DNA from 3 places in the Variovorax sp. PBL-E5 genome. Region 1 is predicted to be linked to each of the others. Evidence: riboswitches for the same ligand, from Rfam matches in the RefSeq annotation. Region 1 holds a riboswitch; each other region holds the start of a gene.
The links. Region 1 has a riboswitch for glycine ahead of gcvT (glycine cleavage system aminomethyltransferase GcvT). Riboswitches for the same ligand answer to the same signal wherever they lie in the genome.

Region 1 (3,241 bases):
CAGGCTTCGTCGGCGAATTTCTGATAGGCCGTGGCGTCGAGCAGCGCGTCGAGCTGCGCCGGCTCGCCGAGGCGCACCTTGAAGAACCAGCCGGCACCGGTCGGGTCGCTGTTGGCCAGCGAAGGGTCGGCGCGCAGCGCTTCGTTGACTTCGGTGATCTCGCCCGACACGGGCATGAACACGTCGGCCGCGGCCTTGACCGACTCGACCACGCCGGCGATCTCGCCCTGCGCGAAGGTCTTGCCGATCGGGGGCAGGTCGACGAAGACCACGTCGCCGAGCGCATCCTGCGCATGCAGCGTGATGCCGACCGTGGCGGTGTTGCCGTCCCCGGGCTGGACCCATTCGTGGTCCTTGGTGTACTTGATGGTCATGAAGGAATCTCCTGGAAAAAATGGGCCGCTTGAATGGAAGGAATCGGGTCGAGGCTCAGCCTCTGAAGTAGTGGGCGGGCACGAAGGGCATGGTGCTGACTTCCATCGGCACCGCCTTGCCGCGCACCATGGCCTGGATGCGCGTGCCGGGTTCGGCGTAGGCGAGCGCCACATAGGCCATCGCGACCGGCCGGTCGACCGTGGGGCCGAGCAGGCCGCTGGTCACGTGGCCGATCGGCTGGCCTTCGAAGGATTCGAGCAGCGTGCCGTCGCGCACCGGCACGCGTTCCAGCGCCACCAGGCCGACGCGCTTGCGCTTGAGCGTGTGGTGGTCGAGGTGGCCGGCCGTGCCGCTGGCGGCGACGAGTTGCGCCAGCACCTTCGCGGCGCCGGGAAAGCCGCCCTCGCGCGCGCCGCCGGCGCGGCGCACCTTCTGCATCGCCCACCCGAGCGAGGCCTCGACCGGCGTGGTCGTCTCGTCGATGTCGTTGCCGTAGAGGCACAGCCCCGCTTCGAGCCGCAGCGAATTGCGTGCGCCCAGGCCGACGGGCTTGACCTCGGCCTGCGCGAGCAGCAGGCGGGCCAGCGCCTCGGCGTCCTGCGCGGCGACCGAGATCTCGAAGCCGTCCTCGCCGGTGTAGCCGCTGCGCGTGACGAAGGCGGCGATGCCGCCGATCTGCACCGCACCGCCGGTCATGAAGACGAAGCGCTCGATCCCTGGCGACAGCCGCGCCAGCGTCGCCGCAGCCTGTGGCCCCTGCAGCGCCAGCAGGGCGTGGTCGGGCAGGGGCTGCACCTGGCAGCGTGCGCCGATCTTCACGGTGATGTGGGCGATGTCGGCCTTCTTGCAGGCGCCGTTGACGATCACGAAGAGCGAATCCTTGCCTTCGTTGAAGAACATCAGGTCGTCGAGGATGCCGCCGTCGTCGTTCAGCAGCAGGCCGTAGCGCTGCCGGCCGGCCGCCAGCCCGACGACGTCGACCGGCATCAGGGTTTCGAACGCGGCCGCGGCGTCGGGACCGACCAGCCGGAGCTGGCCCATGTGCGAGATGTCGAACAGGCCGGCGGCACTGCGCGTGTGCTTGTGCTCGGCCATCAGGCCGGCCGGGTACTGCACGGGCATCGAATAGCCGGCGAAGGGCACCATGCGTGCGCCGAGTTCCACGTGCAGGTCGTACAGCGGTGTCTTCTGAAGATCGTCACCGGATGCGGATGCGGATGAGGAGGCCAAGGCACTCTCCAAAAGGGGCAGTCTCGTTCCATGGCGCGAGCCATGGGCCACCCCTGCTGTCCGCTTTACCTGAGAGATTCGCCCCACGATCGGGGTTTGCTCCTTCGGTGGACGGCCCTGCGCTTGCGCGGCGGGCCGGCTCTCTCCAGCAAGGAAACGCGCGAAAAAGATCGGCGCTTCGTCAGTCCTTTTGCCTGAGCGTTCGGGCCCGTGGATCGGTGGGACCTGCGCCTTCGGCGGCTCCGCGGGGCGGGGCTCTCTCCTGACCCTGGTGAGTGTAAGGGATCGGTGGCGCCCGGCGCCGCCGATCGGTTCAATGCAGGGGCAGGGCGGGCAGCAGCTTGTCGATGCGCTCGCGGATCGATTCGGCGCGCTCGGCGCCGGCGGCCTGCTCGATCGCCTCGAGCATGGCGTTGGCCGTCGCCAGCATCGATTCGCGGTCGCGCGCTGCGCGCAAGGCCTCACGGAAGCGTTCGGCCAGCGGCGGGTCGCGCCGCACGAACATGCGCTCGCAGAGGTCGAACAGGAACATCCGCGTGGTGGCGAGCGACCGCTTGCCGTCGAAGACATCGGCGGCGACGGCCACGGCGGGTTCGGGCTGCGGGGCCGGCTGGCGGTGCTGCAGATAGCCGGTGTCCATCAACTGGGCCGCGACGCGGCTGGCCTGCTCGCGGCCGCCGAAGAGCTCGCCGAAGTCGGTCACCGAGCGATGGCCGTTGGCCATCAGCAGCAGGGCGCGCTCACGCTGGCCGAGGGTCCGGCGGCCGGGCTGGAGTTCTTGATGGGCCTTGTCGGTCTTGATGAGGAACATGGGATGCTGGCTTGCGGGCGAGCCTTGCAGCATCGGGGGTGGGTGTGACGGCTTTGTGAATGGGTGATTCGAAGGGTGCGATTTCTGTTGAGGCTGTCGGCCGGGGCGAATTCCCGGCTCCGGCCTCACGTCACGCGCAACGCACAGTTCAAAGGCCCGGTGCCCCCACCCCAACCCTCCCCCAGAGGAGGAGGGAGAAAGCCCGTCACATGCCGACGTAGTTCGGCCCGCCGCCGCCCTCGGGCGTCACCCACACGATGTTCTGCGTCGGATCCTTGATGTCGCAGGTCTTGCAATGCACGCAGTTCTGCGCATTGATCTGCAGGCGCTCCTTGCCGCCCTCATCCGGCACGAACTCGTACACGCCGGCGGGACAGTAGCGGCTCTCGGGGCCGGCGTAGTCGGGCAGGTTGATCCGGGTCGGCACCGTCGCGTCCTTGAGCGTCAGGTGCGCGGGCTGGTTCTCTTCGTGGTTGGTGTTGCTCACGAAGACCGACGACAGCCGGTCGAAGGTGAGCTTGTTGTCCGGTTTCGGGTAGGCGATCTTCTTGCTGGCCGATGCCCGCTTGAGGCGCTGGTGATCGGCCTCGGTGCGGTGAATCGTCCATGGGATGTGGCCGCGCAGCACGAACTGCTCGATGCCGGTCATCACCGTGCCGACCGCCAGGCCCTTCTTGAACCACTGCTTGAAGTTGCGTGCCTTGTTGAGTTCGGTGCGCAGCCAGCTCTTCTCGAAGGCCGCGGGGTAGGCCGTGAGTTCGTCGTGCTGCCGGCCGGCCATCACGGCCTCGTAGGCCGCGTCGGCCACCAGCATGCCGGTCTTGA
Region 2 (3,241 bases), 2.2 Mb from region 1:
TTGGGAATCGACGGCCGGCTCACGGCAGCGCACAGGGATCGCGCACGCGCGCGCCTGTCCGAGGCCGCCGCGGCGGGCCTTGTGGGCAGAAAGGGCGTGATGTGCAGGCGGGTTGCCTGCGGACGCGGGGCGCGGTCGAACGCGACCGGCCGCCGCCGTCGTCAATGCGCTATGTCCACACCGAATGCCGGCGCAGTGCGATGCGGGGATGGATCCGTGGGGACATCGGGTGAACCTCTTTGAATTGTTCGGCAGGCATCAATGAAGCGCCAGGTGCAGCCCGAGAATAGAGAGCGAACGACCGATGGGAAAATCGTTCTTTCCGATGGCAGCCATGTGATGGCGCAATAGCTGCGCCATCACTCCGGCGCAACTACGCGCCCTGCAAGCCGAGGACCGGCGGCCGCGGCGTCGCGCCGGTGAAGGCGAAATCCACCTCCGGCGCGAGTCCGCTCACGATGCGCGCGATCGACTTGCCCGAACCGCAGGCGTGCGTCCAGCCCAGCGTGCCGTGGCCGGTGTTGAGGAACAGGTTCGGCAACCGGGTGGCGCCGATCAGCGGCACGTTGCTCGGCGTGGCGGGGCGCAGCCCGGTCCAGAACTGGGCCTGCGTCGTGTCGCCGGCGCCGGGGAACAGCTGCTCGACGCGCCGCACGATGGCCTCGCAGCGCACGCGGTTCAGGTCGCGGTCGTAGCCGTTGAGTTCGGCCGTGCCGGCGATGCGCATGCGGTCGCCCGTGGCCGAGGTGTAGCGCGAGAACACCAGCTTGTATTCGTCGTCGGTGAGCGAGACCTGATAGGCCTTCGAGGCATCGATGACCGGCAGCGTGACCGAATAGCCCTTGGCCGGATAGATCGGCAGCCGGATGCCCAACGGCGCCGCATAGAGGGGGCTGAGCGAGCCCATCGCGAGCACGAAGGCATCGCCGCGGATGCGCTGGAAGCGGCCTTCGCTGTCGGTCGCCTCGACGTGGTCGATGCTGCCGCCGGCCTCGCGGATCGCGGTCACCGTGTGGCTCATGAGGAACCTCACACCGGCCGCCTGGCAGAGCTTGACCAGCTCGCGCGCGAAGCGGTTGGCGTCGCCCGACTCGTCCTCGGCCGTGTAGGTGGCGCCGGCCAGCTGCGGGCGGATATGAGCCAGCGCGGGTTCGAGCCGCACGGCTTCGTCGGCCGAGATCACCTGGCGTTCGCAGCCGAGTGCGCGCATCTGCTCGGCGGGCTTGAGCGCGCCATCGAATTCCTTTTGGGTCGTGTAGAAGTGCAGGATGCCCTGCGTGCGCTGCTCGTAGTCGAGGCCGGTGTCGCGGCGCAGCTGCTGCAGCGTCGCGCGGCTGTAGGTGCCCAGCCGCACGATCTGCTCGATGTTGTGGCGGGTGCGCGCCGGCGTGCATTCACGCAGGAACTGCAGGCCCCAGAGCCACTGCCGCATGTCGGCGCGGAAGCGAAAGAGCAGGGGTGCGTCTTCCTTGCCGAGCCATTGCAGCACCTTGAGCGGCGCGCTCGGGTTGGCCCAGGGCTCGGCATGGCTGACCGAGATCTGGCCGCCGTTGGCGAAGCTGGTTTCGGCGGCCGGCGTGGCCTGCCGGTCGATCACGGTCACGTCGTGGCCGAGTTGCTGGAGGTAGTAGGCCGAGGTGACGCCGAGCAGGCCGGCGCCGAGAACGATCACGCGCATGTCAAGAACCCCTTCGAGGTTTTGGCGCTCGAACACGGCGAAACGGATGCTGCAAAAAGAAAAGCAACCGGAACGCATGTTCAAGTTGCCGCTCCCCCTGTCCTCGGTACCTGAGAGATTCACCCTCTGCGGCGCAGCGGGCTTGCTCCTTCGGTGCATCACGTGGCGTGATGGCTCTCCAGACGGCTCTGACGATGGTTGCAGTACGGGCTCATCACGTGAGCCGACCTGAGCGTTTATGGGAGTTTGCGCCTTCGGTGAGGCCGCTCGCGCGGCCTGCTCTCCTGCGAGCGCGAGTCTAACCGAAGCAGGGCGCGCGGTCGATGAGCGCGTGCGACGCGATGCATCACTTCGCGCGATGCCTCGCATCCAAAGGAACGATTTTTTCTTTCGTCCACGGCCTTCGACAATTTTCGCTTCTGCCCTATCGGATATCGAAACGCGAAGCGACCATGAACAGCTCTTCTCTTTTGCACGTGACGGTGAGCGCCGTCCGCCGCGAAGCCCGGCACATCGTGAGCCTCGAGCTGCGTCCGCGCACGCGAGAAGCGTTGCCGGTCTTCGAGCCCGGGGCGCACATCGACCTGCACCTGGCGCCGGATCTGGTCCGCAGCTACTCGCTGCTGAACCCGGACACCGAAGGCGATCGCTACCGGATCGCCATCCTCAACGACAGGAACAGCCGCGGCGGATCGCGCCATGTCCACGAGCGGCTCGCGGTCGGGTCGATGCTGGACATCTCGCCGCCGCGCAATCATTTCCCGCTGAATACCGAAGCGTCGAGGTCGGTCCTGCTGGCGGGCGGCATCGGCATCACGCCGATCCTCGCCATGCACGAGCGGCTCGCGGCGCTGGGCAAGCCGGCGTCGCTGCTGTACTGCGCGCGGTCCCGGCCGGAGGCAGCATTCTGCGAACGGCTCGGGTCGTCGAAGAGCGTCAGCTTCCACTTCGACGAAGAGCAGGGAAGGCCGCCCGATCTGCGCGAATTCCTCTCGGGCGAACCGGCGGCGAGCGATTTCTATTGCTGCGGGCCGGCGCCGATGATTGCTGCCTTCGAACGCATCTGCGAGGAACTCGGCTTCAGGAAGGTCCATGTCGAACGCTTTGCGGCGGATGCGGGGCACGGGGTGTCGCGGCAGCAGCATCCCTACACGGTGACGCTGGCGCGCACCGGCCGGACCCTTGCCGTACAGCCGGGCGTCGCGCTGCTCGATGCCCTGCACCAAGCCGGCATCGACGCCGATTGCGGTTGCCGCGAGGGCGTCTGCCGCGCCTGCGAGACACGGGTGCTCGAGGGCATTCCGGCGCACCGGGATTCGGTGCTCTCGAGCGAGGAGCGCGCTTCGAACCGGACGATGATGGTTTGCGTGTCGGGCTGCGTCGGCGAACACCTCGTTCTCGATCTTTGAGCCGGTCATCGGCAGGAAACCCCTGTCCAGCGCCTGCAGCCAGGGCAGCGCTTCCCGCCGCTCGGCCGCTCTGCCAGCCGCCGAGGCAGACAAAACACCCCTTAAAACGCGCCCCCGTGTGAAATGCATCACGTGAAATGATTAGTTCTTAGGT
Region 3 (3,241 bases), 1.7 Mb from region 1:
AGGCCGAGCCGGCGGCGGTGAGGATCAGGCCGGCGAAGAACATCCAGGCGCAATCGAGGGCATTGACCGGCGGATGGACCATCGATGGCGGCAGCGGCACCGCATCCAGCACGTCTTCATGCGCCCGGTCGAGCCAGTGCAGCCAGCGCAGGCCCCAGAGCCCGATGACCAGGAAGGGCAGGTTGCTGAGCACATCCATCGCGTTCGGCAGCCCGTGCCAGGCCTGGGTATCGGCGAACACGGCCGGCGGCAGTTCGGTCGCTTGCAGATCCGGCCCGGCGACCGCAACCAAGGTCAGCAACGCGAACACGGACAGCAGGCCGCGCTCGCGGCGGGAAAGGGAAGACAGCAGGGACATGGCGGACTCCGTGGGGTGGCGGTGGGGCGGAATGTAGGTTGCCAACCCCCTCTCGGGCATCGAAAATCGATACGGAGCAATTTCCAACGCCCCTTGGTATCAACAGGCAATACTCTTCCCATGAGCACCACCGTCGACCTCGTCCAGGCCCTGAAGAACGAACTCAAGAATGCCCGCATGACCTATGCGGATCTCGCCAAGTCGCTCGACATGGCCGAGTCCAGCGTCAAGCGCATGCTCGCCAAGGGCGACATGCCGCTCACGCGGGTCGACGCGATCTGCCGCGCACTCAAGATCGATTTCGCCGAACTCGCCCGCCGTGTGGCCGACGATCAGCCCTTGCTGAAGGAGCTGACGCTCGAGCAGGAAAATGCCGTGGTCAAGGACAAGAAGCTGCTGCTGGTGGCGATCAACGTGCTGAGCCAGTGGACGCTGGAGCAGATCGTCACCGCCTACCGGATCAGCCAGGCCGAGTGCATCGGCTACCTGGCCCAGCTCGACCGCATCGGCATCATCGAGCTGCGTCCGCTGAACCGCTACCGCCTCAAGCTGGCCAAGACCTTCCGCTGGCGCCCGCATGGCCCGGTGATGGATTTCTTCCGCGAGAACGTGGTGCTCGACTACTACAAGGGCGGCTTCGACGGGCCGGCCGAAGGCCTGCTGCTGGTCCACGGCTCGATCAGCCGCTCGCTGGCGCCCGCCTTCCTCGAACGCCTGCAGCGCGTGGCCCAGGACTTCGCCCAGCAGCACCAGACCGACCAGAAGCTGTCGCCCAAGGAACGCGAGGGCTATACCTTGCTGCTCGGCATGCGCAACTGGGAATTCGAGCTTTTCACGCGCCTGCGCCGGGCTTGAGCGGGTCGCCCACATGATTCAAGAAACCGGTTTCTGCGCTGGACTACCGATCGCAGAAAAGCGGATGATCCCCACCATCCCACCGATGGCGCAAACTCCCATGAACGCTCAGGTGAATCGCCGAAGGCGATTCGGTCACTGCATCGTTGTTGATCAATCGCCGACTGGAGAGCCGCCGCGGCACGCGGCGCTCCGAAGGAGCAAGCCCGCTGCGGGTCGCACGCGGGTGAATCTCTCAGGTACAAGGACAGGGGAGCGGCAGTCTGAACCCCGGGTGAAGGCCGCCATCCGCGCCGCCACCCGCCGTTCGTGCCATCCCCAAAGGATACGGACATGCGCGTGATTGTTCTGGGCGCCGGCCTGCTCGGCGTCGCATCGGCCTACTACCTGCAACAGCTGGGCCACGAGGTGACGGTGGTCGACCGGCACGCGAGCCCCGCGGCCAAGGCGCGCGGCCGCGTGAACCGCCATGAGGAAGGCGCCGCAGCGCAGCCGGCGGCACTGTCCTCATCCCCTGCCGGCACGAAGCGCAAGGAATCGGCGCTGTACAGCCGCCTGCGAAGGCACTTGGCCCGGCTGCTCGACCGTGCCATCGGCGAACGCCGCAAGTCCGATCCGTTCGAGCATCTCGTTCGCCTGGCCGCCTACAGCCGCGAAAGCGTGCGCGCGCTGAGCGACGAAGCCGGCATGCCCCAGAGCGCGCGCACCGCAGGCCTGCTGAGCCTTTACACGGACGCTGCCGCTTTCGAGGACCGCACGGCCCGCGCCGCGCACTGGAACAGGCTGGGCTGCGAAGAACGCCTGCTCTCGCCCGAGGACGCGCTGCGCATCGAGCCGGCGCTGCAGGCGATGCGCATAGGCCTCGCCGGCGCGGCCTATACGCAGGACGACCCGGCGCGCGATCCGGCCCAGTTCGCGGCCAGCCTCGTCTTCCTGTGCCGCGCGGCCGGGGTCCGCTTCGCGATGAAGCACACGGTGGTGTCGCTGCACGAGCGCGAGGGCCGCATCGACCACGTCGAACTGCGCGATGCCGGCGGCCGGCCCACGGCCATGCGCGCCCAGGCCTATGTGCTCGCGCTCGGCGCGGCCGGCGCGCCGCATGCGCAGCAACTGGGCATCGCGATGCCGCTGCGCCACCTGCGCGAGTACATCGTCACGATGCCGATCAAGGATGCCGCCCGCGCTCCGCGCGTAACCCTGCGGGACCGCCAGGGCAAGCTGCGCATCACGCGCATCGAGACGCCGGCGGGCGATTCCCTGCGGGTCTCGGGCTTCGCGCGCGACCGCCTCGACGAGGAAGGCGAAGCCGACTCCGATCGCTTCGACGCCATCCTGCGCCGCTTCGAGCAGTTGTTCCCCGGCGCCGCCGACACGGCGCACGCCACGCTCGAAACCGTCGGGCATGCGGTGAGCCGGAACGGGCTGCCCATGATCGGCAAGACGCGGCTGCCCAACCTGTTCCTCAACACCGCGCCCGGCGCGCATGGCTGGGTGCACGTCTGCGGCGCCGGCAAGTCGATCGCCCGGATCATGAGCGGCCTGCGGCCCGAACTCGAGTTCGCCTTCCGCGGCATGTAGGCCGGCGCAGGCCGCCTCGCGCTCAATCGGCGCCGATGAAGACCGTCAGCACGCCGGTGTAGCCGTACAGGTGATGCCGCGCGATCTCGCCGGCCGCGAAGAAGCCGACCAGCGGCACGTCGCCGAGCGCATGCCGCACGATCTGCAGCTCCGCGCCGGGCGCGCCGAAATGCGGGCCGCCGCGGCCGGAGCAGCTCACGTACACCGCGCCCGCGATGCGGCGTGCGGGATGGGGCGCGGCCTCGGCCTCGCCGGCCGCGACCGCGCGCGCCGTCGCCAGCGTCTGCTCCTCGGGTTCGAGTTCCTCGCGGATCTCGGCACAGACACGCATGAGATCGGCGCGCGCCGCCTGCGCATTGCGGCGGCAGAAGGTCATGCGCATGCCGGCTTCGGCGACGTCGGCGATCGCCACGCCGCGACGCGTCGGATCGAGCCCGATGATGTGCCGCA

Region 2: linked by a shared signal. The riboswitch ahead of WDLP6_RS21050 (D-amino acid dehydrogenase) and the one ahead of gcvT (glycine cleavage system aminomethyltransferase GcvT) in region 1 are both predicted to bind glycine.
Region 3: linked by a shared signal. The riboswitch ahead of WDLP6_RS02410 (FAD-dependent oxidoreductase) and the one ahead of gcvT (glycine cleavage system aminomethyltransferase GcvT) in region 1 are both predicted to bind glycine.

The regions. Positions count from the first base shown of each region.
Region 1 is NZ_LR594671.1:2,185,110-2,188,350, forward strand. It holds gene gcvH (glycine cleavage system protein GcvH) at 1-374, opposite strand, end outside; gene gcvT (glycine cleavage system aminomethyltransferase GcvT) at 430-1,605, opposite strand; glycine riboswitch at 1,652-1,764, opposite strand; glycine riboswitch at 1,782-1,880, opposite strand; gene WDLP6_RS10700 (hypothetical protein) at 1,919-2,416, opposite strand; gene WDLP6_RS10705 (electron transfer flavoprotein-ubiquinone oxidoreductase) at 2,622-3,241, opposite strand, start outside.
Region 2 is NZ_LR594671.1:4,342,874-4,346,114, reverse strand. It holds gene WDLP6_RS21050 (D-amino acid dehydrogenase) at 374-1,678, opposite strand; glycine riboswitch at 1,766-1,870, opposite strand; glycine riboswitch at 1,886-1,975, opposite strand; gene WDLP6_RS21045 (PDR/VanB family oxidoreductase) at 2,131-3,087, shown strand.
Region 3 is NZ_LR594671.1:493,401-496,641, reverse strand. It holds gene WDLP6_RS02420 (hypothetical protein) at 1-358, opposite strand, end outside; gene WDLP6_RS02415 (helix-turn-helix domain-containing protein) at 479-1,213, shown strand; glycine riboswitch at 1,367-1,474, shown strand; gene WDLP6_RS02410 (FAD-dependent oxidoreductase) at 1,547-2,791, shown strand; gene WDLP6_RS02405 (FIST signal transduction protein) at 2,814-3,241, opposite strand, start outside.